DNA from 4 places in the Erwinia rhapontici genome. Region 4 is predicted to be linked to each of the others. Evidence: predicted binding sites of a transcription regulator. Region 4 holds the regulator's gene; each other region holds the start of a gene.

Region 1 (6,093 bases), 1.8 Mb from region 4:
GCAACGCGCATCGGGTCCGGTTGCAGGGTTTGTTCCAGCGGGCTGGCCATCTGCGCCTGTGCTGCGGGGATATCCGCATACACGCCAGCGGCCACCGCAGCAAAAATCGCTGCACCAAGGGCACAGCACTCATCGGAGGCGACAATATCCAGTGGACGGTTCATCACATCGCAACACACCTGCATGATGGTTGGTGATTTGCGGGCAATCCCACCCAGCGCGAGGATTTGCTGTACCGGAATATCCTGCTGTTCGAAACACTCCATAATGGCGCGCGCGCCAAATGCGGTCGCCGCAATAAACCCGCCAAACAGCGTCGGGGCATCGGTGCCCAGATTCAGATCGGTGATCACGCCTTTCAGGCGCTGGTTGGCAAAAGGGGTACGACGGCCGTTAAACCAGTCGAGTACCACCGGAAGATGGTCGAGCTGTGGGTCAACCGCCCAGGCGGCGGTCAGCTGTTCCAGCAGGCTGTGCTGGATCGCTTCCAGCTGCGGCTGCAGGTCGGGGTGCAGCGTGGCCGCCTGCACTAACGGCCAGCTCAGCAGGCGGCCAAACCAGGCATACATATCGCCAAAGGCTGACTGTCCGGCCTCCAGGCCAATCATGCCCGGTACCACGCTGCCGTCCACCTGGCCGCAGATGCCTTTAATCGCCCGGTCAGCCACGCGATCCGCATCGGCAATCAGAATGTCGCAGGTGGAAGTACCTATGACTTTCACCAGGGTATAAGGCTGTGCGCCTGCGCCCACCGCGCCCATATGGCAGTCAAATGCCCCGCCGGACAGCACGACATGGTCTGGCAGACCAAGACGTTCGGCCCATTCGGCGCTCAGCTTGCCGACAGGCACATCGGCGGTCCAGGTCTCGGTGAACATCGGGTGATCGAGATCGGCCGTGAGCAACGGATCGAGAGCATTAAGGAATTTCGCTTCCGGCAGTCCCTGCCATAAAGGGTGCCAGAGGGATTTATGACCAGCAGCACAGCGGCCACGCTTCAGGTCGGCAGGGGCGGTAGTGCCGCTGAGCAGGGCGGGCACCCAGTCGCACAGTTCCACCCAGGAAACGGCGGCCTCACGAACCGCCGCATCGTTGCGGCTGATGTGCAGGATCTTGGCCCAGAACCATTCGGACGAATAGATACCGCCGATAAAGCGCGAGTAATCCTGATAGTCACCGCTGTGGCAGAGTCGGGTAATGGCTTCAGCTTCTTCAATCGCGGTGTGATCTTTCCATAGCACGAACATTGCATTGGGGTTGTCGGCAAACTCCGGGCGCAGTGCCAGCACACGGCCTTCACGATCGACAGGGGCGGGGGTGGAGCCGGTGGAATCCACACCAATACCCACCACGTTAAGGCGCTGCTCAGGGGTTAATTTAGTGACAACGTCACGAATGGCCTGTTCCAGGGCATCAATATAGTCCTGCGGATGGTGACGGAACTGATTGTTCGCCGGGTTGCAGAATCGCCCGGCCTTCCAGCGAGGATAGGCAACCACGTGCTTGTGCAGCTCACGACCACTGGCGCAATCGACCGCCAGCGCCCTGACCGAGTCGCTGCCGAAATCCAGACCGAGGGTAATCGCACCCTTATGCATAGTTGTTCTCCGTTATGTTCAGAAGAGGCTCTTTTACTGTTCCTCTATCCTGGAAACATCGCGGCGGAGTGGTTAGGTGCGGCTGGCTGCAAATATGCACTTTTCTGTCATGCAGGGTGGGAATGTGATGGGCTTCAAATGTTGCCTGTCGGTTAAATTGGCTGAATAGATGGACAAAACGACTGTAATTTCAGGGTGTGATAGCGCTCTACATATTTCCCTTTACTTGCGGGTAAAACTAGCGCACTACCGCCACTGTTAAGTTGTCAGTGCTCAGGTAAGGTCTTGTTTAAATGCTTTTAATTTTTTCAACAACCGATTGTTACCGTTTACACAATCCCGCCCTGAGCGGGCACTGAGCCGGAGAGCCTCATGCACAAATTCACTAAAGCGCTGGCCGCGATTGGCCTCGCAGCCGTTATGTCACAATCCGCTATGGCGGAAACCATGAAGCTGGGTTTCCTGGTGAAACAACCGGAAGAACCCTGGTTCCAGACTGAATGGAAATTTGCCGATAAGGCCGGTAAAGATCTCGGCTTCGAGGTGATCAAAATCGCTGTGCCGGATGGTGAAAAAACCCTGAATGCTATCGACAGTCTGGCGGCCAGCGGCGCGAAAGGGTTTGTTATCTGTACACCGGATCCTAAACTCGGCTCTGCCATTGTGGCCAAAGCACGCAGTTATGGCCTGAAAGTGATCGCGGTGGATGACCAGTTTGTGACCGCGAAAGGCAAACCGATGGACACCGTACCGCTGGTGATGATGGCTGCCACCAAAATTGGCGAACGTCAGGGTCAGGAACTGTACAAAGAGATGCAGAAACGCGGCTGGGATGTGAAAGACACCGCGGTGATGGCGATCACCGCCAATGAGCTGGACACCGCCCGCCGCCGTACCGGTGGCTCTATTGATGCCCTGAAAACAGCCGGATTCCCGGAAAAACAGATTTACCAGATCCCCACCAAATCTAACGATATTCCCGGCGCCTTTGATGCCGGTAACTCCCTGCTGGTTCAGCATCCTGAAGTGAAGAACTGGCTGATTGTTGGCATGAACGATAACACCGTACTGGGTGGCGTCCGTGCGACCGAAGGTCAGGGCTTTAAAGCGCCGAATGTGATTGGGATTGGCATTAACGGTGTGGATGCAGTGAGTGAACTGTCGAAAGGCCAGGCGACCGGATTCTATGGTTCGCTGCTGCCAAGCCCGGATGTCCACGGTTATCGCAGTATCCAGATGCTGCATGACTGGGTGACGAAAGATATCGAGCCTGCCAAATTTACCGAAGTGACCGATGTGGTGCTGATCACCCGCGACAACTTCAAAGCAGAACTGGCGAAAAAAGGCCTGATGTAATCCGTGGCAGCGGGTCGGGCATGCCCGACCCCTACATAACACATGACCGCTGGGGTAAGGGATGCCCGCCCCTGCAAAACACATGACCGCAGGGGTGAGGGATGCCCGCCCCTGCATAACACACGACCGCAGGGGTGAGGGATGCCCGCCCCTGCATAACACACGACCGCAGGGGTGAGGGATGCCCGCCCCTGCATAACACACGACCGTAGGGGCGAGGCATGCCTCGCCCGGATGCCTCCCCCCAAAAATGCAGGAGACACCATGACTTCGCAACCACCGTACCTCAGCTTTCACGGCATCAGCAAAACCTTCCCGGGCGTGAAGGCGCTACAGGACATCAGTTTTGACTGTTATGCAGGACAAGTGCATGCCCTGATGGGGGAAAACGGCGCCGGGAAATCAACGCTGCTCAAAATTCTCAGCGGAAGCTATCAGGCCAGCGGCGGTGAAATTCGCCTGCAGGGCCAGCCAGTTAATTTTCAAAACACCACCGATGCGCTCAATGCCGGGGTGGCGATTATTTATCAGGAACTCCATCTGGTGCCGGAAATGTCGGTGGCAGAAAATATCTTTTTAGGCCAGTTGCCACAACGTGCCGGGCTGGTCAATCGTTCCCGCCTGCGCTCAGAAGCCGCGCGTCAGCTCAAAATCCTCGGTATGGATATTGACCCGGATATGCCGCTGAAATACCTCTCTCTCGGGCAGTGGCAGATGGTGGAAATTGCCAAAGCGTTAACGCGTAATGCGCAGGTTATCGCCTTTGATGAGCCGACCAGCTCGCTCTCGGCGCGTGAAATTGATCAGCTGTTCCGCGTGATCCGCCAGCTGCGTGCCGACGGGCGCGTGGTGCTGTATGTCTCCCATCGCATGGAGGAGATTTTTGCCCTCAGCGATGCCATCACGGTGTTTAAAGATGGCCGCTACGTACGTACCTTTACCGATATGGCCACCACCGGAAACGACGAACTGGTGCAGGCGATGGTGGGGCGTGAAATTGGTGATATCTACGGTTACCGCCCACGCACGCAGGGCGATGTGAGACTGAAGCTGGACAATGTGCATGCCAAAGGCGTGCGCAGTCCGGTGTCGTTCAGCGTGCGTGCAGGGGAAATTGTCGGGCTGTTTGGCCTGGTGGGGGCCGGGCGCAGTGAGTTGATGAAAGGGCTGTTTGGTGCCACGCGTCTGACCAGCGGTGAACTGTGGCTGGATGGTAAAAAACTCCAGATTAATGAGCCGATTGAAGCCATTCGCGCCGGTATTATGCTCTGCCCGGAGGACCGCAAGGCCGATGGCATCATCCCGGTACATTCCGTGCGCGACAACATCAATATCAGCGCCAGGCGTAATAACCTCAAGGCAGGTTGTCTGATCAACAACAGCTGGGAAGCCAGTAATGCCGGAGTGCATATCCGCTCGCTCAATATCAAAACCCCGTCGGCAGACCAGCTGATTATGAATCTGTCCGGGGGCAATCAACAGAAGGCGATCCTCGGTCGATGGCTGTCCGAAGAGATGAAAGTCATCCTGCTGGATGAACCCACGCGCGGCATTGACGTCGGCGCGAAAAACGAAATTTATCAGCTGATTTACGCCCTGGCCGACCAGGGCATTGCGGTGCTGTTTGCCTCCAGTGACCTGCCCGAAGTGATGGGGCTGGCTGACCGTATTCTGGTGATGCGCGAAGGCGAAATCGCCGGAGAGCTGGACCATAACGACGCCACTGAAGCCCTGACGCTGAGTCTGGCGATGCCAAAAACCGCCAAACCTGCCACACACGTGGCCTGAATATGCAGGAGAAACCTATGTCAACGACTTCATCTGTTACACCCGCTGCCCCATCGCGCTTCAGTCTGAGCCGTGTGTGGGACAACTTCGGCATGCTGGTGGTGTTTGCCGCGCTGTTTATTGCCTGCATGGTGTTTGTGCCGAATTTTGGTTCCCTTATCAATATGAAAGGCTTAGGGCTGGCGATGTCGATGTCCGGCATGGTGGCCTGCGGTATGCTGTTCTGCCTGGCGTCCGGCGACTTTGACCTGTCGGTAGCCTCGGTGATTGCCTGTGCCGGTGTCGTCTGCGCGGTGGTCATCAACATGACCGAAAGCCTGTGGATCGGGGTGATTGCCGGGCTGTTACTCGGCGTGGCCTGCGGCTTTGTGAACGGTTTCGTGATTGCCAAACTGAAAATCAACGCCTTGATCACCACGCTTGCCACGATGCAGATCGTGCGCGGGCTGGCGTATATCTTCTCCGACGGTAAAGCCGTGGGTATCGAAGACGAGCGCTTCTTCGCCCTGGGTTATGCCAGCTGGCTGGGCGTGCCGGCCCCGGTATGGTTGACCATTATTACCCTGGTATTGTTTGCTTTCCTGCTGAACAAAACCACCTTTGGGCGCAACACGCTGGCGATTGGTGGCAATGAAGAAGCCGCCCGTCTGGCCGGTGTGCCGGTGGTACGCACCCGTATCATCATCTTTATTCTTTCCGGCCTGGTGTCGGCAGCGGCGGGAATTATTCTGGCATCGCGTATGACCAGCGGCCAGCCGATGACCTCGCTGGGTTATGAACTGATTGTTATCTCAGCCTGTGTGCTCGGCGGCGTCTCCCTGAAGGGCGGTATTGGGAAAATTTCTTATGTGGTGGCCGGGGTTTTGATCCTCGGAACGGTGGAAAATGCGATGAATTTACTCAATATATCGCCTTTCTCACAGTACGTGGTACGTGGTCTGATATTGTTAGCAGCGGTGATTTTCGACCGTTACAAACAAAAAGCGAAAGCGGTCTGACAGGAGGCGTTATGTATCATCGTCTGGCGCCCGTGGCGCAATCCAACCCGTTACTGCCCGGCTATCCGTTTAGCGCCTGGCTGGTGGCGGGGCTGACGCCCATTAATGCGATGGGGCCGCTCGATTTCTTTATCGACCGTCCCCACGGCATGAAAGGCTACATTCTCAACCTGACGATCAAAGGGCGCGGGCGGGTGTTTGACGGTGAAGCGGCCTTCGATTGTGAACCCGGTGACCTGCTGCTGTTTCAGCCTAAAACACCGCATTATTACGGGCGTCTGCCGGACAGCGATTGCTGGTATCACCGCTGGGTTTATTTTCGTCCGCGCGCCTACTGGAGCGACTGGCTGGAG
Region 2 (6,093 bases), 580 kb from region 4:
GGTGGTGATCCTGTTGCAGGCTTTTGTCACCAACGTGTGGCAGCTTCTGGCCCTGCGGGCGCTGATGGGGCTGACTTCCGGTTATATCCCTAATGCAATGGCGCTGGTCGCCGCGCAGGCACCGCGTGAACGCAGTGGCTGGGCACTGAGTATGGTCAGTACCGCGCAGATCTGCGGTGTTATTATGGGGCCGCTGATGGGAGGTCTGCTGGCGGACTGGGTTGGGTTACAGGCGGTCTTCCTGATCACCTCCGGGCTGCTGCTGATCAGTTTTCTCATCACCTTGTTTCTGATTAAAGAGGGCGGCCCGCCACGGGTGAAGAAAGAGGACAAGCTTACTGGCAGCATGGTATTTCACACCCTCAGTCGCCCGGGATTAGTGATCAGCCTGTTCGTTACCACGCTGGTGATCCAGCTATGTAATGGTTCGATTAGCCCCATTTTGACGCTGTTTGTGCGTGAGCTGGAACCGAACGTACAGAATATTGCTTTTGTCAGCGGAATGGTTGCTGCTATCCCCGGTGTGTCCGCGCTGCTCTCAGCGCCAACGCTGGGCAAGCTCGGTGACCGAATAGGTGCCGAACGTATTTTGTTTGCAGCGCTGATTTTTTCCGTGGTGCTGTTTGTGGGGATGTCGTGGGCAGACAGTGCCGTGGAGTTAGGGATATTCCGTTTCCTGCTCGGCTTCGCCGATGGTGCGATGATGCCCGCGGTGCAGACGCTGCTGCTGCGCTATTCCAGTGACCAGGTGACCGGGCGTATTTTTGGCTATAACCAGTCTTTCATGTACCTCGGTAACGTCATCGGGCCACTGATGGGGTCGGCTATCTCCGCTGTCGGCGGTTTTCGCTGGGTATTTGCCGCGACGGCGGTGGTGGTCCTGGTGAACAGCGTGCAACTGATTTGGGTTTATCGTCAGTCCCGGCGCACCGCAGTGCTGCGCCGGGATGGGAAGGTCTAGCGGGCGAGCGACATACTCATCTGGTAACGATACTGGCGTTCAGACAACAGGAAGTCCGGGCTGACGCTCGGGCTCCAGGAGTCATCGCCACCAACGCCCATATGATAGCCATCAACAATCAGCCAGCACCCTGGTTCGTCACGGAGCAGATGACGGTGTGAAGTCTCGCGTAGCTGTTCCAGGCTGTGGCGGCTGAGTGAGAAATGGAACTCACCGTTGAGCCGCCAGGGACCGTAGGCCAGCTGCTGAGTGCCGCCGCGCAGGCCATTTTCACCGGGGAAGACATACGGCGTGCTCAATTGGTCAAGCGGCAACTGCCAGCGGGAGAACTCGGCTGCCAGTTGACGGTCAGGATAGTTTTCATGTGGGCCAAGGCCCAGCCAGCTTGCATTGCCGGCCACTTCTGCCAGCTGACAGCGCAGACCAATGCGTGCGGGTTCCGGCTGTCCGGCGGCAATGTCCACTTCAACTTCAATATGCATTACGCCCTGCGGATCAATCCGATAGCATTTACGGCTGAGGAAACGTAACTCTCCGGCAGACAACCAGGCGTGCTCTGTTCTGATCTGCACCCCATCACTCAGCGCATCGGCTTGCAAACGCAGCAACTGACTTTCCAGCTGATAATGGCCTGCTCGTTTCCAGCGTTCTACCCATGCGTGCGGATCGATACGTGTCACTTCGCTGATGCCGATATCATTATCAATGGGGGCGCGGGCAAAGAGATCGCGCAGTGGAGAGAGTAACTGGGGTTCACTGCCGTTCAGCCACTGTACCAGCTCACCGCTTTGGCGGCAGAATTGCCAGCATTGTTCGCCACGACGAACTTCAATCCACTGCGGCTCCTGGCTCAGTTGTGGCATTTCCCCCGCGGTCTGCGGTTCAGGTAGAGCCAGGGCCGCAGGCAGGCGCCAGCCATCCCATGCTACACGCTGACCGGCAGGTGACCAGTCGGTGGCGAGAGGTTGAATCACCTCAACCCGCAGCCACAGCTCGCCGGTCAGCGAGGGCAGAGCGCCCAGCGTTAATTCAATGCTGCCTTCCGGGGCGACATCCAGCGTATGTTGTCCCTCTGCTACTGCTTTTCCCTGATGCTCAATACGCCAGTGCAAATGTTCATTGTCGCTGTGGCGGAACAGGTATTCGCTGGCGATACGTACGGTTAATGGCGCAGTGCAGGTCAGTTCAAACTGGAAGAACTGCTGGGCGCGCTGGGCTTCAAACAGTGCCGGATGAGGCGTGCGGTCCGCAAACACCAGCCCATTCATACAGAACTGACGATCGTTGGGTGTGTCGCCAAAGTCACCGCCATAAGCCTGGAAGCGCTCACCGTTTTCGTCGAGGCGCGTCAGACTCTGGTCTACCCAGTCCCAGACAAAACCGCCCTGCAGACGGGGGAACTGGCGGAAAGCCTGCCAGTAGCGATCAAAACCGCCAAAACTGTTGCCCATGGCGTGCGCATATTCACACAGGATCAGCGGTCGGTTTTCTTCCGGCAGCCCGATCCATTTTTTAATTGACCATTTTGGCACAGCATCGAAGGGTTGATCCTGATCGACGCGGGCATACATCGGACAGATAATATCGGTCGCGGCGGTATCGGCCCCTCCGCCTTCGTACTGCACCGGACGGCTCGGATCCTGGCTCTTGATCCAGCGATAGAGCGCATCATGGGTGCTGCCATGGCCAGATTCGTTGCCCAGTGACCAGATGATAATGCAGGCGTGGTTACGATCGCGCTGCACCATGCGGATGACGCGTTCGCTGAAGGCGTTAAACCATGTTGGATCATCCGACAGTCGATTCATCGGTTGCATTCCGTGGGTTTCAATATTCGCTTCATCCACCACATACAGACCAAAACGGTCGCACAGGCGATACCACAATGGATGGTTTGGATAATGTGAGCAGCGCACCGCATTAAAGTTATGCTGCTTCATCAGCAGGATATCATTGATCATGGTGGCTTCATCGACCACCTGGCCGAAGTCCGGGTGATGTTCATGGCGGTTAGTCCCGCGGATCAGCAGGGCTTTGCCGTTGAGTTTCAGCAGGCCGCCACTCACTTCGATCTTGCGGAAGCCGACGTCATACGCCTCTGCTTCAATCAGCGTACCGCTGGCGTCCAGAAGGGAAACGACAACGCGATAAAGATGGGGCGTTTCGGCACTCCACAGCAGGGGCTGGTCAACATGCAATGTCAGTAGGGTGCGGTCGAGATAACGTCCGCGCTCGTCGATGACTGGCGTGCCAAATGGCTGATGATGATGCGCGATTTCCTGACCTTCACGCCACAGCGCTACCTGGAGCTGATAATTGCTGGCGTCCATCAGTGAGGTGAGTGCCAGGATGTTTAACTGTGCAGAACGATATTCCGGGCTGAGAACGGTCTCAATTTGGACATCACATAGCTGTACGGTCGGTTTATGCAGCAGGCTGACATCACGGAAAATCCCGCTCATGCGCCACATATCCTGATCTTCCAGATAGCTGCCGTCACACCAGCGCAGCACCAACACCGCAATGCGGTTTTCACCCTCATGCAGGCTGGTACTGAGGTCAAACTCTGCCGGCAGACGGCTATCCTGCGAGTAACCGATAAACTCGCCGTTGCACCACAGATAAAAGGCAGAGTTCACGCCGTCAAAAATGATTCGCGTCTGTCCCGTCGCCAGCCACTCAGGCTGACACTCGAATGTGAGCGAGTAACATCCCGTGGGGTTATCGGCAGGAACGCGCGGAGGATCAACCGGGATGGGGTACTGCACGTTGGTATAGATCGGGGCGTCATATCCCGCCAGCTGCCAGTTCGCCGGAACGGCTAAGCAATCAGCCAGGGGCAGATCGGCAGCCACCCACTCATCAGGCACCGCTTCCGGGCGAGTGAAATAGCTAAAGCGCCACTCTCCATTCAGTGACTGAATACTCTCACTGGCACGATCGTCCCGTGCAGCATCGCTTTGGCGCCAGCTGGAAAAAGGCGGATGAGCGGGCAGACGGTTGAGCTGCGTGACCGCCGGGTTTTCCCAGTGACGCTGAGAAAGTCGCTGTTGCAGAGTGAGTTGTGCAGAGTCGGTCATGCCAGATTCCTTATAAATGTTATGCGCTCACATTGATGCTGAAACGGAATGAAGTAAAGCAAAAAGAGTAGGGAATGCGATGCTGGTCGCAACATTTATGGGTAAAGAAAATCTGTAAATAGCCCGCCGTTCGCAGGGTTGTAGCGGGGAAATAGCAGGAAAACGTTAAGCGTCGTTACGCCGGGTAAAAAGGCCCCGGAACCAGAGAATTCTGCATTGTGAGGGGCATACGCGACGCTTACTATCAGCGCCAGTTGTCATTCACAGTTGTACGAGGGATTCACATGATTCGTGTCATTAAAGCGGTAAGTATCATTGCGCTGGTTGCAGCATTAAGCGGATGCCTGTTCCCACCTCCAGGCGGTGGCTGGGGAGGAGGACATGGCGGCGGCGGAGGACACGGTGGCGGTGGGCCTCGCGGTGGCTTTATGGAACAGGGGCGCTAAAACCTGACAGTTCGGGGGCCGACAGGTCCCCGAAAGTGAGTGCCAGCGTTTAAACAGGAAGAGCACCAGCGAAACGTTTCGAAAAAAACATCGCTTTAATTGCTCTGTTTTGGGGCATAAGTCACGAAAATATAAAGCGAATATCAGTTTGCTTTTTTTGATGTGGATGATAACGTCTTGCTTTAACTCGCTGAGACAGTCGCATGAAAAACCTCATTGCTGAATTACTGGTAAGGCTGGCGGAAAAAGAAGAAGAGTCGAAAGAACTGGTGGCTCAGGTCGAAGCGCTGGAAATCGTCGTGACGGCACTGCTGCGTAAGCTGGATGGCGAACAGCTTCAGCAAATTAATACCCATATTTCTGAAGCGATGCAGACGGCATCAACCGCAATGGCTCCAGATTATAAGAAAGACGCTTCTTTGTTGGAAAGTTATATTCATCGCCTGTTACACCATCCCCGACAGTAGTTCCACGATTCAATTAAACGCACATCGAACTCACATGTATGTGGTGATGGGCGCTTTCATATCACTTTTTGAAAATATTCCTGTTTACCCACTCGCTGAAAACAAAAGCCGTGCCACACTGATCATTGTGCTTATAACAATAATGGGATGGTATGCGAATGAAAGTTCAGTTACTGATAGCGGCTGCCCTGTTCTCACTGACGGCGGCCGGTTATGCTGGCGCCGCAGAGAAAACCGCACAGCAGCAAAAAATGACCGTCTGTAATCAGCAGGCAGGAGATAAGGCCCTGAAAGGGGATGAGCGCAAAACCTTTATGAGCAACTGTCTGAAGAAAGACAGCAAGATGGATGGCATGACGCCGCAGCAAATGAAGATGAAAACCTGTAATGCCGGGGCAGGTGAAAAAAACCTGAAAGGCGACGAGCGCAAAACCTTTATGAGCAATTGCCTGAAAAAAAGCTAATACATCGTGGGCTACCGTCCCGCGGATGGGCCGCCTGAGCCTTTTTTATCGCCTCAGGTTATCAGTGGCACTGATTGTTAATGTCAGTGCCATTTTCTTTTCCTAAACTCTATTTCCTCTCCAACGCCTCAGCGGTCTGCCGGGCCTTTGTTGTGCGTTATTCACTAACAACTACAGGATGTGTTGTATGGTGGCTTTCATCATTATCGGTATTTTTATTATTAGCGTGATCTATGCCCACTCGCGTGGCCGGATAAAGCTGAAGTTCTCACGACAGTTATTCGACCACTCAACCTTTATGGCACCCATCAATATGTTTATGACCGGGCTGTGCCTGCTGCCGCGTAAGCAGCCTTATTTTGATCATGACGTTTTTCCCGAATTAAAAAAGCTGACCGATAACTGGCAGGTTATTCGGGAGGAGGCGGTGCGTTTACAGGATCATATTAAAGCCGCGCAGTCGCCTAATGACGCCGGATTCAATACCTTCTTTAAGCGCGGCTGGAAACGCTTCTATCTTAAATGGTACGGCGATGCGCATCCTTCGGCGCAACAACTTTGCCCGCTAACGAGTGCATTACTGAGTGAGATCCCCGGTGTTAAAGCGGCCATGTTTGCCGAACTTCCCGCGGGGAGCCATTTGGGTAAACACCGCGATCCTTACGCTGGATCGGT
Region 3 (6,093 bases), 1.3 Mb from region 4:
ATCCGCCGGTCCGGCAGTCATTCTGGGCTATGCCATTGCCGGGTTTATCGCCTTCCTGATTATGCGTCAGCTGGGTGAGATGGTTGTCGAGGAGCCAGTTGCCGGCAGTTTCAGTCACTTCGCCCACAAATACTGGGGCGCTTTTGCGGGCCTGGCCTCCGGCTGGAACAACTGGATGCTCTACGTGCTGGTGGCGATGGCTGAACTGACCGCCGTGGGCAAATATATCCAGTTCTGGTATCCGGACATTCCGACCTGGATGACAGCGGCGGTGTTCTTCGTGATCATCAATGCGATCAACCTGACCAATGTGAAGGTGTTTGGCGAACTGGAGTTCTGGTTTGCCATTATTAAGGTTATCGCCGTTGTCGCGATGATTGCCTTTGGCGGCTGGCTACTGTTCAGCGGCACCGGCGGCCCACAGGCAAGCATCAGTAACTTGTGGAGCCAGGGTGGCTTTATGCCGCACGGCATGGGCGGGCTGGTGATGATGATGGCCATCATCATGTTCTCCTTTGGCGGGCTGGAAATGATCGGCCTGACCGCCGCAGAAGCAGAGAACCCGGAAAAAAGCATCCCGACGGCAATCAATCAGGTGATCTGGCGCATCCTGATTTTCTATGTCGGTTCACTCACCGTGCTGCTGTCGCTGATGCCATGGACGAGTGTGACAGCAAATACCAGCCCGTTTGTACTGATTTTCCACGAGCTGGGTGATGCTCTGGTGGCTAACGCACTGAATGTGGTGATCCTGACCGCGGCACTGTCGGTCTATAACAGCTGCGTTTACTGCAACAGCCGCATGTTGTTTGGCCTGGCGCAGCAGGGTAATGCACCAAAAGCCCTGCTAAAAGTTGATTCACGAGGTGTGCCGGTCGCCGCTATCCTGATGTCTGCCACTGCCACCGCCTTCGGCGTGCTGCTCAACTATTTGATGCCCGCTTCTGCTTTCGAGCTGCTGATGGCGCTGGTGGTTTCCACGCTGGTGATCAACTGGGCCATGATCAGCCTTTCCCACCTGCGGTTCCGCAAACGCCTCGTCGAGCAGGGGGTTCAGCCTCGCTTTAAGGCCCTGTTTTATCCGTTTGGCAACTGGCTGTGCCTGGTCTTTATGGCTGGGGTGCTGGTTATTATGGCAATGACGCCGGGTATGGCTATTTCGGTGTGGTTGATCCCGGTATGGATTGGCATCCTGGCTATCGGCTACCAGGTTAAGCGCCGCACTTCGCGCACCTGATCTCCCTCTCCTTTATCCACGTTCCGGCAGCCTACGGCCGGAACGTTCTTCAGCCCCACTCGTAACGCCCCGTCATAAGACAATGTTATTCGTCATTTTCGATAATTTATGACAAAACAAATACAGCGATAAATGAGACGCCGCGCTGCTTTTTTAGTCGTTCCTGCGCATGTTTATCAGAAAGCGAGTGCAAACCTCTGCACATAGCACTATTCTCATCCTGAGGCTACGCCTTGAATTATATTTACTTACACAGTGCCGTAAAGTTTTTAATACACCTGGATAACAGGGCCAGCCGTAGACATAAAAAATAATAAAACATCATGAGGTCATACATGGAACATCAGCAGGGCGAAACGCTGAAACGTGGCTTGAAAAACCGCCATATTCAGCTGATCGCATTAGGCGGTGCCGTTGGTACCGGTCTGTTTCTGGGCAGCGCATCGGTCATCCAATCCGCAGGACCAGGCGTCATACTGGGTTATGCTATTGCCGGATTTATTGCCTTCCTGATCATGCGCCAACTGGGCGAGATGGTGGTAGAAGAGCCGGTAGCCGGAAGCTTCAGCCACTTTGCTTATAAATACTGGGGCAACTTTGCCGGTTTCGCCTCTGGCTGGAACTACTGGGTACTGTATGTGCTGGTGGCGATGGCAGAGCTGACAGCCGTAGGCAAATATATTCAGTTCTGGTATCCGGATATTCCTACCTGGATGTCGGCAGCGGTGTTCTTTGTGCTCATCAACGCCATCAACCTGACCAACGTGAAAGTGTTTGGTGAGATGGAGTTCTGGTTCGCGATTATTAAAGTCGTTGCCGTGGTGGCTATGATCCTGTTCGGTTGCTGGCTGCTGTTCAGCGGCACGGGTGGCCCACAGGCCAGCGTGCGTAACCTTTGGGAACAGGGCGGCTTCCTGCCCAATGGCTTTAGCGGGCTGATCATGATGATGGCGATTATCATGTTCTCCTTCGGGGGTCTTGAACTGGTCGGCATTACCGCTGCGGAAGCGGATAACCCGGAAACCAGCATTCCAAAAGCCACCAATCAGGTGATTTACCGCATTCTGATTTTCTACATTGGTTCCCTGGCGGTCCTGCTGTCGCTGATGCCATGGACCCGCGTGACGTCTGATACCAGCCCGTTCGTTCTGATTTTCCACGAGCTGGGTGATGCGCTGGTGGCGAATGCCCTTAACGTGGTGATCCTGACGGCTGCGCTGTCGGTATACAACAGCTGCGTTTACTGTAACAGCCGTATGTTGTTTGGCCTGGCGCAGCAGGGTAATGCCCCTAAAGCGCTGTTAAAAGTCGACAGCCGCGGCGTGCCGGTGATCTCTATCCTGTTCTCCGCGATTGCGACGGCATTGTGCGTACTGCTCAACTATCTGATGCCGGGTGAGGCGTTTGGTCTGCTGATGGCGCTGGTGGTCTCAGCTCTGGTGATCAACTGGGCGATGATCAGCCTCGCGCATATGAAGTTCCGCCGTAAGAAAGATCAGCAGGGTGTCACCACCCGCTTCCCGGCGCTGCTTTATCCGTTGGGTAACTGGATTTGTCTGCTGTTCCTCGCGGGAATTCTGGTACTGATGGCAATGACCCCAGGCATGGCGATCTCTGTCTGGCTGATCCCGGTATGGGTACTGATCCTCGCCGTGGGTTACTGGATTAAAAACCGCACACAGCGCGCGTAATCATCACGTCTGCTATTGATTCGGCCAGCACTAGCTGGCCGAATTGTTATCTGCTTCACACTTTCCCCTCTCCAGGCGTTTTGTCCATCTCTGCGACGTTTTGCACCTGCGCACCGCATCCGATAAGCGTGAATACTCTCAAGCACTAAAGACACGCGGGAGAATTATCCATGAAGGGCTCAAAACTCTCAGTCAGAGAGAAAATTGGTTACGGAATGGGCGATGCCGGATGCAATATGATCGGCGGCGCCATCATGCTCTTTCTTAACTATTTTTATACGGATGTCTTCGGACTGGCGCCTGCATTGGTGGGCGTTCTCCTGTTATCTGTCAGGGTGCTGGATGCAGTCACGGACCCGATTATGGGTGCGATTGCCGACCGGACTCAGAGTCGCTGGGGTCGTTTCCGCCCCTGGTTACTGTGGGTCTCCGTACCCTATGTGCTGTTCAGTGTGCTGATGTTCACCACGCCAGACTGGAGCTATAACAGCAAAGTCATATGGGCGTTTGCGACCTACTTCCTGATGTCGCTGACCTATACCGCGATCAATATCCCCTACTGTTCCCTGGGTGGCGTGATCACCAACGATCCCGGCGAACGCGTCTCCTGCCAGTCGTACCGGTTTGTGATGGTCGGGATTGCCACGCTGATCCTGTCACTGACGCTGCTGCCGCTGGCAGAGTGGTTTGGCGGTGACAACAAGGCGCGCGGCTACCAGATGGCTATGGGTGTGATGGCGCTGGTGGCACTGCTGATGTTCCTGTTCAGCTTTGCCACGGTACGCGAGCGTATTCGTCCGGCAGTGCCCAGCAATGACGACCTGAAAGCTGACCTGCGCGACGTGTGGAAGAACGATCAGTGGGTACGCATATTGCTGCTGACCTTCTGCAACGTCTGCCCTGGCTTTATTCGTATGGCTGCCACCATGTATTACGTCACCTGGGTGATGCAGCAATCGACTCACTTCGCCACGCTGTTTATCAGCCTTGGCGTGGTAGGCATGATGATCGGCAGTACGCTGGCGAAGATCCTGACCGACCGCTGGTGCAAGCTGAAAGTGTTCTTCTGGACCAACATCGTGCTGGCAGCATTCTCCGGTGGCTTTTACTTCCTTGACCCGCAGGCAACGATGCTGGTGCTGGTGATGTACTTCCTGCTGAACATCCTGCATCAAATCCCGTCACCACTGCACTGGTCGTTGATGGCCGACGTTGATGACTACGGTGAGTGGAAAACCGGTAAACGCATTACCGGTATCAGCTTCTCCGGCAACCTGTTCTTCCTAAAAGTCGGGCTGGCGGTGGCTGGTGCCATGGTCGGTTTCCTGCTCTCCTGGTACGGTTACAATGCTGGCGCGAAACAACAAAGCCCCGCTGCGCTGAACGGTATCGTGCTGCTGTTTACCGTTATCCCAGCGGTGGGATACCTGATTACGGCTGGCGTGGTACGCCTGCTGAAAGTGGACCGCACGCTGATGCTGCAAATCCAGAGCGACCTTGAGCAGCGCCGTACAAACTATCAGGAGCTGAATGACTATCATGAGCACAAAGAACTGAAAACCAAACCACAAGGAGCCGCACGATGAGCCACTGGCCTAACCCGTTAATTGAACAGCGCGCCGATCCCTTTATTCTGCGCCATCAGGGGAGCTACTATTTTATCGCGTCGGTACCGGAGTACGACAGGCTGGAGATCCGCCGCGCCGCTACCCTGGCAGAACTGGCACAGGCCGATGCCGTCGTCGTCTGGCGCAAACCTGAGCAGGGCCCCATGAGCGCCCTGATTTGGGCACCGGAACTGCATCTGATTGACGGCCAGTGGGTGATCTATTTTGCGGCAGCGCCATCACAGGAGATTAAACAAGGTCTGTTCCAGCACCGCATGTTTGCCCTCACCTGCGATGATATCGATCCACTGAAAGGAGAATGGGTCGAACGCGGTCAGATCCTGACCCCCATCGACAGCTTCGCGCTGGATGCCACACACTTCGTCCATCAGGGGAAAAACTGGTATCTGTGGGCGCAGAAAGATCCGGCCATCCCCGGTAATTCCAACCTCTACCTGGCAGAGTTGGCTACCCCCTGGCAGATAAAAGGCGAGCCGGTGATGCTCAGCCGCCCGCAGTATGAATGGGAGTGTGCAGGATTTAGCGTCAATGAAGGCCCGGCGGCAATACATCATGGCAGGCGCCTGTTTGTCAGCTACTCGGCCAGCGCCACCGATGAGAATTACTGTATGGGGTTGTTGTGGATTGATGTCGATGCGGATCCGCTACAGCCAGAAAACTGGCATAAATCTGCTGCGCCCGTATTTACCACCGACTGGGAGAACCATCAATATGGTCCGGGCCACAACAGCTTTACGGTCGGGGAGAATGGCGAAGACGTCTTGGTGTATCACGCACGCAATTACACCGAAATTGAAGGTGACCCGCTATACGACCCTAACCGCCATACCCGGGTGAAAACATTCAGCTGGAGTGCCGATGGCCTGCCGCAGTTCGGCACACCACCCGCAGACAGCGTGTTACACCAGCGTGCCGTAAATAGTCAGTAACGCCACCACCACCACGAGGACCAGTGACACTTTTTTCGCCAGCATCACTGCCACACGCGGGGTCTCCACCTTATCCAGGTGGGGATCGCGCGCCAGTGAGAACTGGGCCAGACGTGTCAGCACCTGATACTGCGGTGTGTGGCGATCGCCCAGAGACGCAAACCACGCGGGTAATGCACGCTCACCGTGCCCCAGCAAGGCATAAGCTACGCCCACCAACCGTACCGGGATCCAGTCAACCCAGTGCAGAATGGCATCAACACCGGACTGCGCGCGCGCCAGCGGATTCTGCTGCCGCGCCAGCCAGCTCTGCCAGGCACGCAGGAACGCATAGCCCACCAGCAGCACCGGCCCCCAAGGCCCCCCCACCACGAACCAGAATAGCGGTGCCAGATAGAAACGGTAGTTAATCCACAGCAGCGCATTTTGCAGTTCAGACAAAAACTCACGTTCGCTACACTCGCCGGGTACGCCGTGGATCAACGTCAATTCCTCAATCATGGCGTTATGAGCATCAGTGTCGTTATGGCTGGCCGCCTTCAGATAAGCGTGATAGTGCAGACGCACCGACCCGGCGCCAATACAGAGCAGACCGATCAGTATCCAGA
Region 4 (6,093 bases):
GACTACTATCATCGTTGCAGCGCCATGCCGTTGCTCCCCGGCGTGCGTAAACCGTTATTGGTGATACACGCGAAAGACGACCCTTTTATGACCCCTGAGGTCATCCCTGATCCGGCATTACTGCCCGCCTGTGTTGAGTATCAGCTGACGCAGCACGGTGGACACGTCGGTTTCGTCGGCGGCACGCTGCGTAAACCTGCGATGTGGCTGGAACAGCGCATCCCTCAGTGGCTTAACACCTGGCTGGAGAAATGATGATTATCCCCTGGAAAGACCTTGATACCGAAACGCTCGACAATTTGATTGAATCCTTCGTGCTGCGTGAAGGCACCGACTATGGTGAACAGGAGCGCTCGCTAAAACAGAAAGTCGACGATGTCCGTCGCCAGCTCAACAGCGGCGAGGTGGTGCTGGTGTGGTCGGAATTGCATGAATCCGTCAACATCATGCCGCGCGGCCAGTTTCGTGAATAAATAGTCGTGAATAAGTAAACGTGAAGCCATAATGACTTGGACGGGTAAAACATGTTACCAATGATCCGTCCGTCCGACCTTTATCAGGGAGTTGCACGCCATGTCAGCCAAACATCCGGTCATCGCCGTCACCGGCTCCAGTGGGGCAGGAACCACCACCACCAGCCTGGCTTTCAGGAAGATTTTTCAGCAACTTAATCTGCGGGCAGCCGAGGTCGAAGGGGACAGTTTCCACCGTTTTACCCGCCCGGAAATGGATATGGCAATCCGTAAAGCGCGCGATATGGGAAAGCACGTCAGCTATTTTGGCCCTGAAGCCAATGACTTTGGCCTGCTGGAGCAAACGTTCAGTGAATATGGTCGCAGCGGTAAAGGGCAGTCGCGCAAATATCTGCACACCTATGATGAAGCCGTACCCTGGAACCAGGTGCCGGGTACATTTACCCCGTGGCAGCCGCTGCCTGAACCCACCGATGTCCTGTTTTATGAGGGTTTGCATGGCGGCGTAATGACTCCGCTGCACAACGTGGCAGACAAGGTGGACCTGCTGGTCGGCGTGGTGCCTATCGTTAACCTGGAGTGGATACAAAAACTGGTGCGCGACACGGGTGAACGCGGTCACTCGCGTGAAGCGGTCATGGATTCAGTGGTGCGTTCCATGGAGGACTACATTAACTTTATTACGCCGCAGTTCTCACGCACTCATATTAACTTCCAGCGCGTCCCCACGGTGGATACCTCTAACCCCTTTGCTGCTCGCGGCATCCCCTCTCTGGATGAAAGTTTTGTCGTCATCCACTTTCAGGGGCTGGAAGATATCGACTTCCCCTATCTTCTCTCCATGTTGCAAGGTTCGTTTATCTCGCATATCAAAACCCTGGTGGTACCAGGTGGAAAAATGGGACTGGCAATGGAGTTGATTATGGGGCCACTGGTCAAACGCCTTATCGAAGGCAAAAAAATCGGCTGACCCCATTTATCCTGTTATCGCTTCATCAGCAGGCGGTGGATAAAGCCGGTATGCAGCCTCACCCCGATTTTTAGCGCATCTTCGTCAAGGCGAAAATGGGGGTTATGCAGCCCCCGGCAGGTCCCTTTTTCCGGGTTGCCCGACCCGACCCACAGGAAACAGCCCGGCACTACCTGCTGATAGGCTGAGAAGTCCTCGCAGCCAAACATTGGATGCAGCATAACCTGCAAGGCATCATCCCCCAGCGTGGCAATCACATTATCCACTGCAATACGGCAGGCGTCCGGGTGATTAACCCCGGTGGTGTAACCCGGCGTCCATTTCAGCACGTAGCTGGCCCCTGCTCCCTGCGTCATTCCGTCCAGCTGCTGTGACATCATCTGCGGGATAGTGTTACGCGCACTCTGGCTGAGCGTGCGCAGCGTGCCGCGCAGATGCGCCGTGTCAGGGATAACGTTATAGCCGCCGTCAGCCTGAAAACTCGCGACCGTCAGTACGGCACCTTCGTTAGGGTCAAGACGACGTGAGACAATCTGCTGAAGTGCCTGCACCACTCCTGCGCCCAGCGTCACCGGGTCGATACTCTCCTGCGGCATCGCTGCGTGGGCGCCTTTTCCCTGCAGGGTCAGGTCGAAGTTATCGCTGGCAGCGCTGAAGACGCCCTCTTTCACAGCCACCTGGCCGGTAGACAGTCCCGGGAAAACATGCAGACCGAAGATCATTGATACACCATTCAATACGCCCAGCTTAATCAGCTCGCTGGCCCCGCCTGGCGGCACTTCTTCCGCATGCTGGAAAATAAAGCGCACTTTGCCGGCAAGCTTACTCTGCTGCTGGCACAACACCCATGCCGCCCCCATCAGCATTGCCGTATGCGCATCATGCCCGCAGGCATGCATCACACCGCGATTGCGCGAAGTGAAAGGTTCACTGTTCAACTCCTCAATAGGCAGCGCATCCATATCGGCCCTCAGGGCAATGCAGTCACCACTACGCGGCCCCTCAAGTTCAGCCAGTACGCTATTTGGCGTCGGGCGACTAAGTGTTAATGGGCCAAACTTTGCCAGTTCAGCGGCAACATAGTCTGCGGTGCCATGCTCGTGGAAAGAGAGTTCGGCATTCGCGTGAATATGCCGCCGCCATTGCAGCACCTTTGGTGTGACATCCTGAATCAGCGTCTCGATAGTCATCATGACTCCTGGTTAATTAAATCTGACAACGGCAGACCAGGCAGCAACAGAGAATCATGGGCAAACGCCGGACATTCAGCTGTTGTTTCGCCAGCCTGCAGCAAATTAAGAAAGGAATGTAGAACGAGGGAAATATACCGCTGATGTTATTCGCCTGCCGTGGCGTGAAATGCGGGTAGAGAGAGGAATAGCAGGATGTGTACGCTACGTTCTGTCAGCTGTGGGTAACGACAACGAACATCGTTACCCATAAGAAACCAGCTTCAGGTCAGATCTGTCACTTCATAGCTGTGCGTCATTTTCACCGCGCTCCCCAGCATAATCGCCACCGAGCAGTATTTCTCCGCAGAGAGGTCGACCGCACGTGAAACGGCTTTATCCGTTAACGCCTTGCCGCTGACAATAAAGTGCAGGTTAATATGGGTGAAAATACGCGGTGCCTCTTCACGACGTTCCGAGGTCAATTTAACTTCACAGTCGGCGACATCGTGACGGCCTTTCTGCAGTATAGACACCACATCAATCGCACTGCATCCCCCGGCAGCCATCAGCACCATCTCCATCGGGCTGGGTGCTTTATCCCCCGCGGTGCCATCCATCAAAATCTGATGGCCGGATGAGGATTCTCCCAAAAACGTCATCCCTTCAACCCACTTAACTCGTGCTTGCATCACAAAATCCTCTCATTGATTCAGTTACCGCAGAGTACGCTGCACTCACAAAAACGGCAACGTTGCCTTTTTCGAACTATGCTGAAGCGAGACAACAGAAGACAGTCTTGTAAAGCTGTGCTACAAACGAAGCTGCAATATTTTACTGGCATAACAATGCACGGTAAAAACGGGACGACAGCACGAGCCATGCTCTTAACAGAGGCCCGTATAATTTCCCTATGGGAACGCTTGAATATTTCAACGCCTGGCAGGGATACATCCCCTGATACCCAAAAATATTTCGCGCTTCAGGCCAGCGGCAACGCATCTGCAGCACGCCGAATACAGGGTATATTTAGGCACGATTACAACAGAGGATAACAGCGAATGGTTCTCGGCAAACCGCAAACAGACCCTACACTCGAATGGTTCCTGTCACATTGCCATATTCACAAATATCCATCCAAAAGCACTCTGATTCATCAGGGTGAGAAGGCGGAAACCCTCTATTACATCGTTAAAGGATCAGTAGCGGTGTTAATCAAGGATGAAGAAGGCAAAGAGATGATCCTCTCCTACCTCAATCAGGGCGACTTCATTGGCGAGCTGGGCCTCTTTGAAGAAGGTCAGGAGCGCAGTGCATGGGTACGTGCGAAAACAGCCTGTGAAGTGGCTGAAATTTCCTACAAAAAATTCCGTCAGTTGATTCAGGTGAATCCTGACATCCTGATGCGCCTGTCTTCACAGATGGCGCGTCGCCTGCAAGTCACATCAGAGAAAGTGGGTAATTTAGCTTTCCTTGATGTGACCGGACGCATTGCCCAAACGTTGTTGAATCTGGCGAAACAACCGGATGCCATGACGCACCCGGATGGGATGCAGATCAAAATCACCCGTCAGGAGATCGGCCAGATCGTCGGCTGCTCCCGCGAAACGGTGGGTCGTATTCTAAAAATGCTGGAAGATCAAAACCTGATCTCAGCACATGGTAAAACCATTGTTGTTTACGGAACACGTTAACCGGCTCTGAACCCACGGCGCGACGCCCAGTCGCGCCGTTTTTATTTGGTGTGGCTCATGTGGCGGAGAATTATCTATCACCCCGAAGTTAACTACGCACTCAGGCAAACACTGGTGCTGTGTTTACCCGTGGCGATCGGCTGGATGCTCGGCAACCTGCAAAACGGCCTGCTGTTCTCATTAGTCCCCGCCTGTTGTAACAATGCCGGTCTTGATACTCCACACAAACGCTTCTTCAAACGTCTGATCGTAGGCGGTTGCCTGTTTGCTTTCAGTAGCTTTTTGATTCAGTACGCCGGGGCAGAAGAGGTGCCACTGCCCGTGATCCTGCTGGTCATGTCACTGCTGCTTGGTGTCACCGGTGAAATCAGTCCGCTGCACGGTCGTCTGCTACCGGCATCGCTGATTGCCGCCATTTTCACCCTCAGTCTGGCCGGACGCATGCCCATGTGGCAGCCGCCGCTATTGTTCATTCTCGGTACCGTCTGGTATGGCGCGTTTAACTGGTTCTGGTTCTGGCTGTGGAAAGAGCAGCCGATGCGCGAAACCCTCAGTCTGCTCTATCATGAACTGGCTGATTACTGCGAAGCGAAATACAGTCTGCTAACCCAGTTGACCGATCCCCAAACCGCCCTGCCTCCCCTGTTGGTCCGCCAACAGAAAGCCGTCGATCTGATTAACACCTGTTACCAGCAAATGCATATGCTGGCCGCCAATCGCGACCATTATCAGCGACTGACGCGCGCATTTCAGGTCGCCCTCGATCTACAGGAACATATCGCCGTCAGCCTGCATCAGCCCGAGGAAGTACAGAAGCTGGTAGAGCAGAGCCACGCCGAGGCGGTGATCCGCTGGAATGCGCAGACCATTGCCACACGCCTGCGGGTACTGGCTGACGATATCCTCTATCACCGCTTCCCTGAACGTTTCACGATGGAAAAACCGCTTCAGGCACTGGAAAAAATATCCCGTCAGCACCCCGATAATCCGGTTGGCAACTTTTGCTATTATCACTTCAGCCGTATCGCCCGCGTGCTACGCACCCAGCACCCGTTGTACCGTCGCGACCTGATGGCGGACCGCCAGCGCCGCCTGCCGCTGTTTCCTGCGTTGAAGAGTTATCTGTCGCTGAAATCCTCTGCCCTGCGCACCGCCGCACGCTATGCAGTCATGCTGACCTTCGCCAGTTCACTGGCCCTGTTCTTCAATCTGCCGAAGCCTTACTGGATACTGATGACGGTGATGTTTGTCAGCCTCAACGGTTACAGCGCTACTCGGGTACGTATCCAGCACAGGGCGCTGGGAACGCTGGCCGGGTTGGCCATTGCCGCTGCCACGCTCGGTTTACATGCCCCGGAATCCTGGGTGCTGCTGGTGATGCTACTGATTACCCTGGTGAGCTATCTGTTTATCCGCAAGTTTTACGGCTGGGCAACCGTAGGATTCACGGTCACCGCGGTGTATACATTGCAACTGCTGTCGCTGAACGGAGCGCAGTTCCTGCTGCCGCGCTTAATGGATACACTAATGGGCTGTCTGATTGCCTTCGGCGGCATGATTTGGCTATGGCCACAGTGGCAGAGTGGATTGATGCGTCAGAATGCGCACGATGCGCTGGAGACCTATCAGGAGGCATTGCAGAAGCTGCTGGGCAGCGAACAGGATGCGGAGAAACTGGCATACCAGCGTATGCGGGTGAATCAGGCGCATAATGCGCTGTTTAACTCACTGCATCAGGCGATGCAGGAACCGGGCTTTAATTCACGCTACCTGGCCGATATGCAGCT

Evidence for each region. Region 4 encodes CRP, which controls carbon source genes, mostly activating them, when cyclic AMP is high. Its sites were predicted from a motif close to ATGTGANNNNNNTCACAT; they were not measured.
Region 1: a site for CRP is predicted at 1,721-1,738, ahead of LJN55_RS10815 (arabinose ABC transporter substrate-binding protein). Genes of this name have one in related genera too.
Region 2: a site for CRP is predicted at 4,116-4,133, ahead of LJN55_RS04735 (beta-galactosidase). Genes of this name have one in related genera too.
Region 3: a site for CRP is predicted at 2,972-2,989, ahead of LJN55_RS19235 (glycoside-pentoside-hexuronide (GPH):cation symporter). Genes of this name have one in related genera too.

The regions. Positions count from the first base shown of each region.
Region 1 is NZ_CP085627.1:2,289,428-2,295,520, forward strand. Features, by position in the region: gene LJN55_RS10810 (ribulokinase) at 1-1,598, opposite strand, end outside; gene LJN55_RS10815 (arabinose ABC transporter substrate-binding protein) at 1,971-2,954, shown strand; gene araG (L-arabinose ABC transporter ATP-binding protein AraG) at 3,219-4,742, shown strand; gene araH (L-arabinose ABC transporter permease AraH) at 4,760-5,740, shown strand; gene araC (arabinose operon transcriptional regulator AraC) at 5,752-6,093, shown strand, end outside.
Region 2 is NZ_CP085627.1:1,016,309-1,022,401, forward strand. Features, by position in the region: gene LJN55_RS04730 (multidrug efflux MFS transporter) at 1-961, shown strand, start outside; gene LJN55_RS04735 (beta-galactosidase) at 958-4,041, opposite strand; gene LJN55_RS04740 (hypothetical protein) at 4,326-4,487, shown strand; gene iraP (anti-adapter protein IraP) at 4,691-4,954, shown strand; gene LJN55_RS04750 (PsiF family protein) at 5,113-5,418, shown strand; gene lpxO (lipid A hydroxylase LpxO) at 5,606-6,093, shown strand, end outside.
Region 3 is NZ_CP085627.1:4,168,911-4,175,003, forward strand. Features, by position in the region: gene aroP (aromatic amino acid transporter AroP) at 1-1,237, shown strand, start outside; gene aroP (aromatic amino acid transporter AroP) at 1,573-2,928, shown strand; gene LJN55_RS19235 (glycoside-pentoside-hexuronide (GPH):cation symporter) at 3,099-4,514, shown strand; gene LJN55_RS19240 (glycoside hydrolase family 43 protein) at 4,511-5,485, shown strand; gene ampE (beta-lactamase regulator AmpE) at 5,456-6,093, opposite strand, start outside.
Region 4 is NZ_CP085627.1:440,359-446,451, reverse strand. Features, by position in the region: gene LJN55_RS01900 (hydrolase) at 1-255, shown strand, start outside; gene LJN55_RS01895 (YheU family protein) at 255-473, shown strand; gene LJN55_RS01890 (phosphoribulokinase) at 574-1,443, shown strand; gene LJN55_RS01885 (amidohydrolase) at 1,458-2,636, opposite strand; gene LJN55_RS01880 (OsmC family protein) at 2,897-3,304, opposite strand; gene crp (cAMP-activated global transcriptional regulator CRP) at 3,674-4,306, shown strand; gene LJN55_RS01870 (YccS/YhfK family putative transporter) at 4,364-6,093, shown strand, end outside.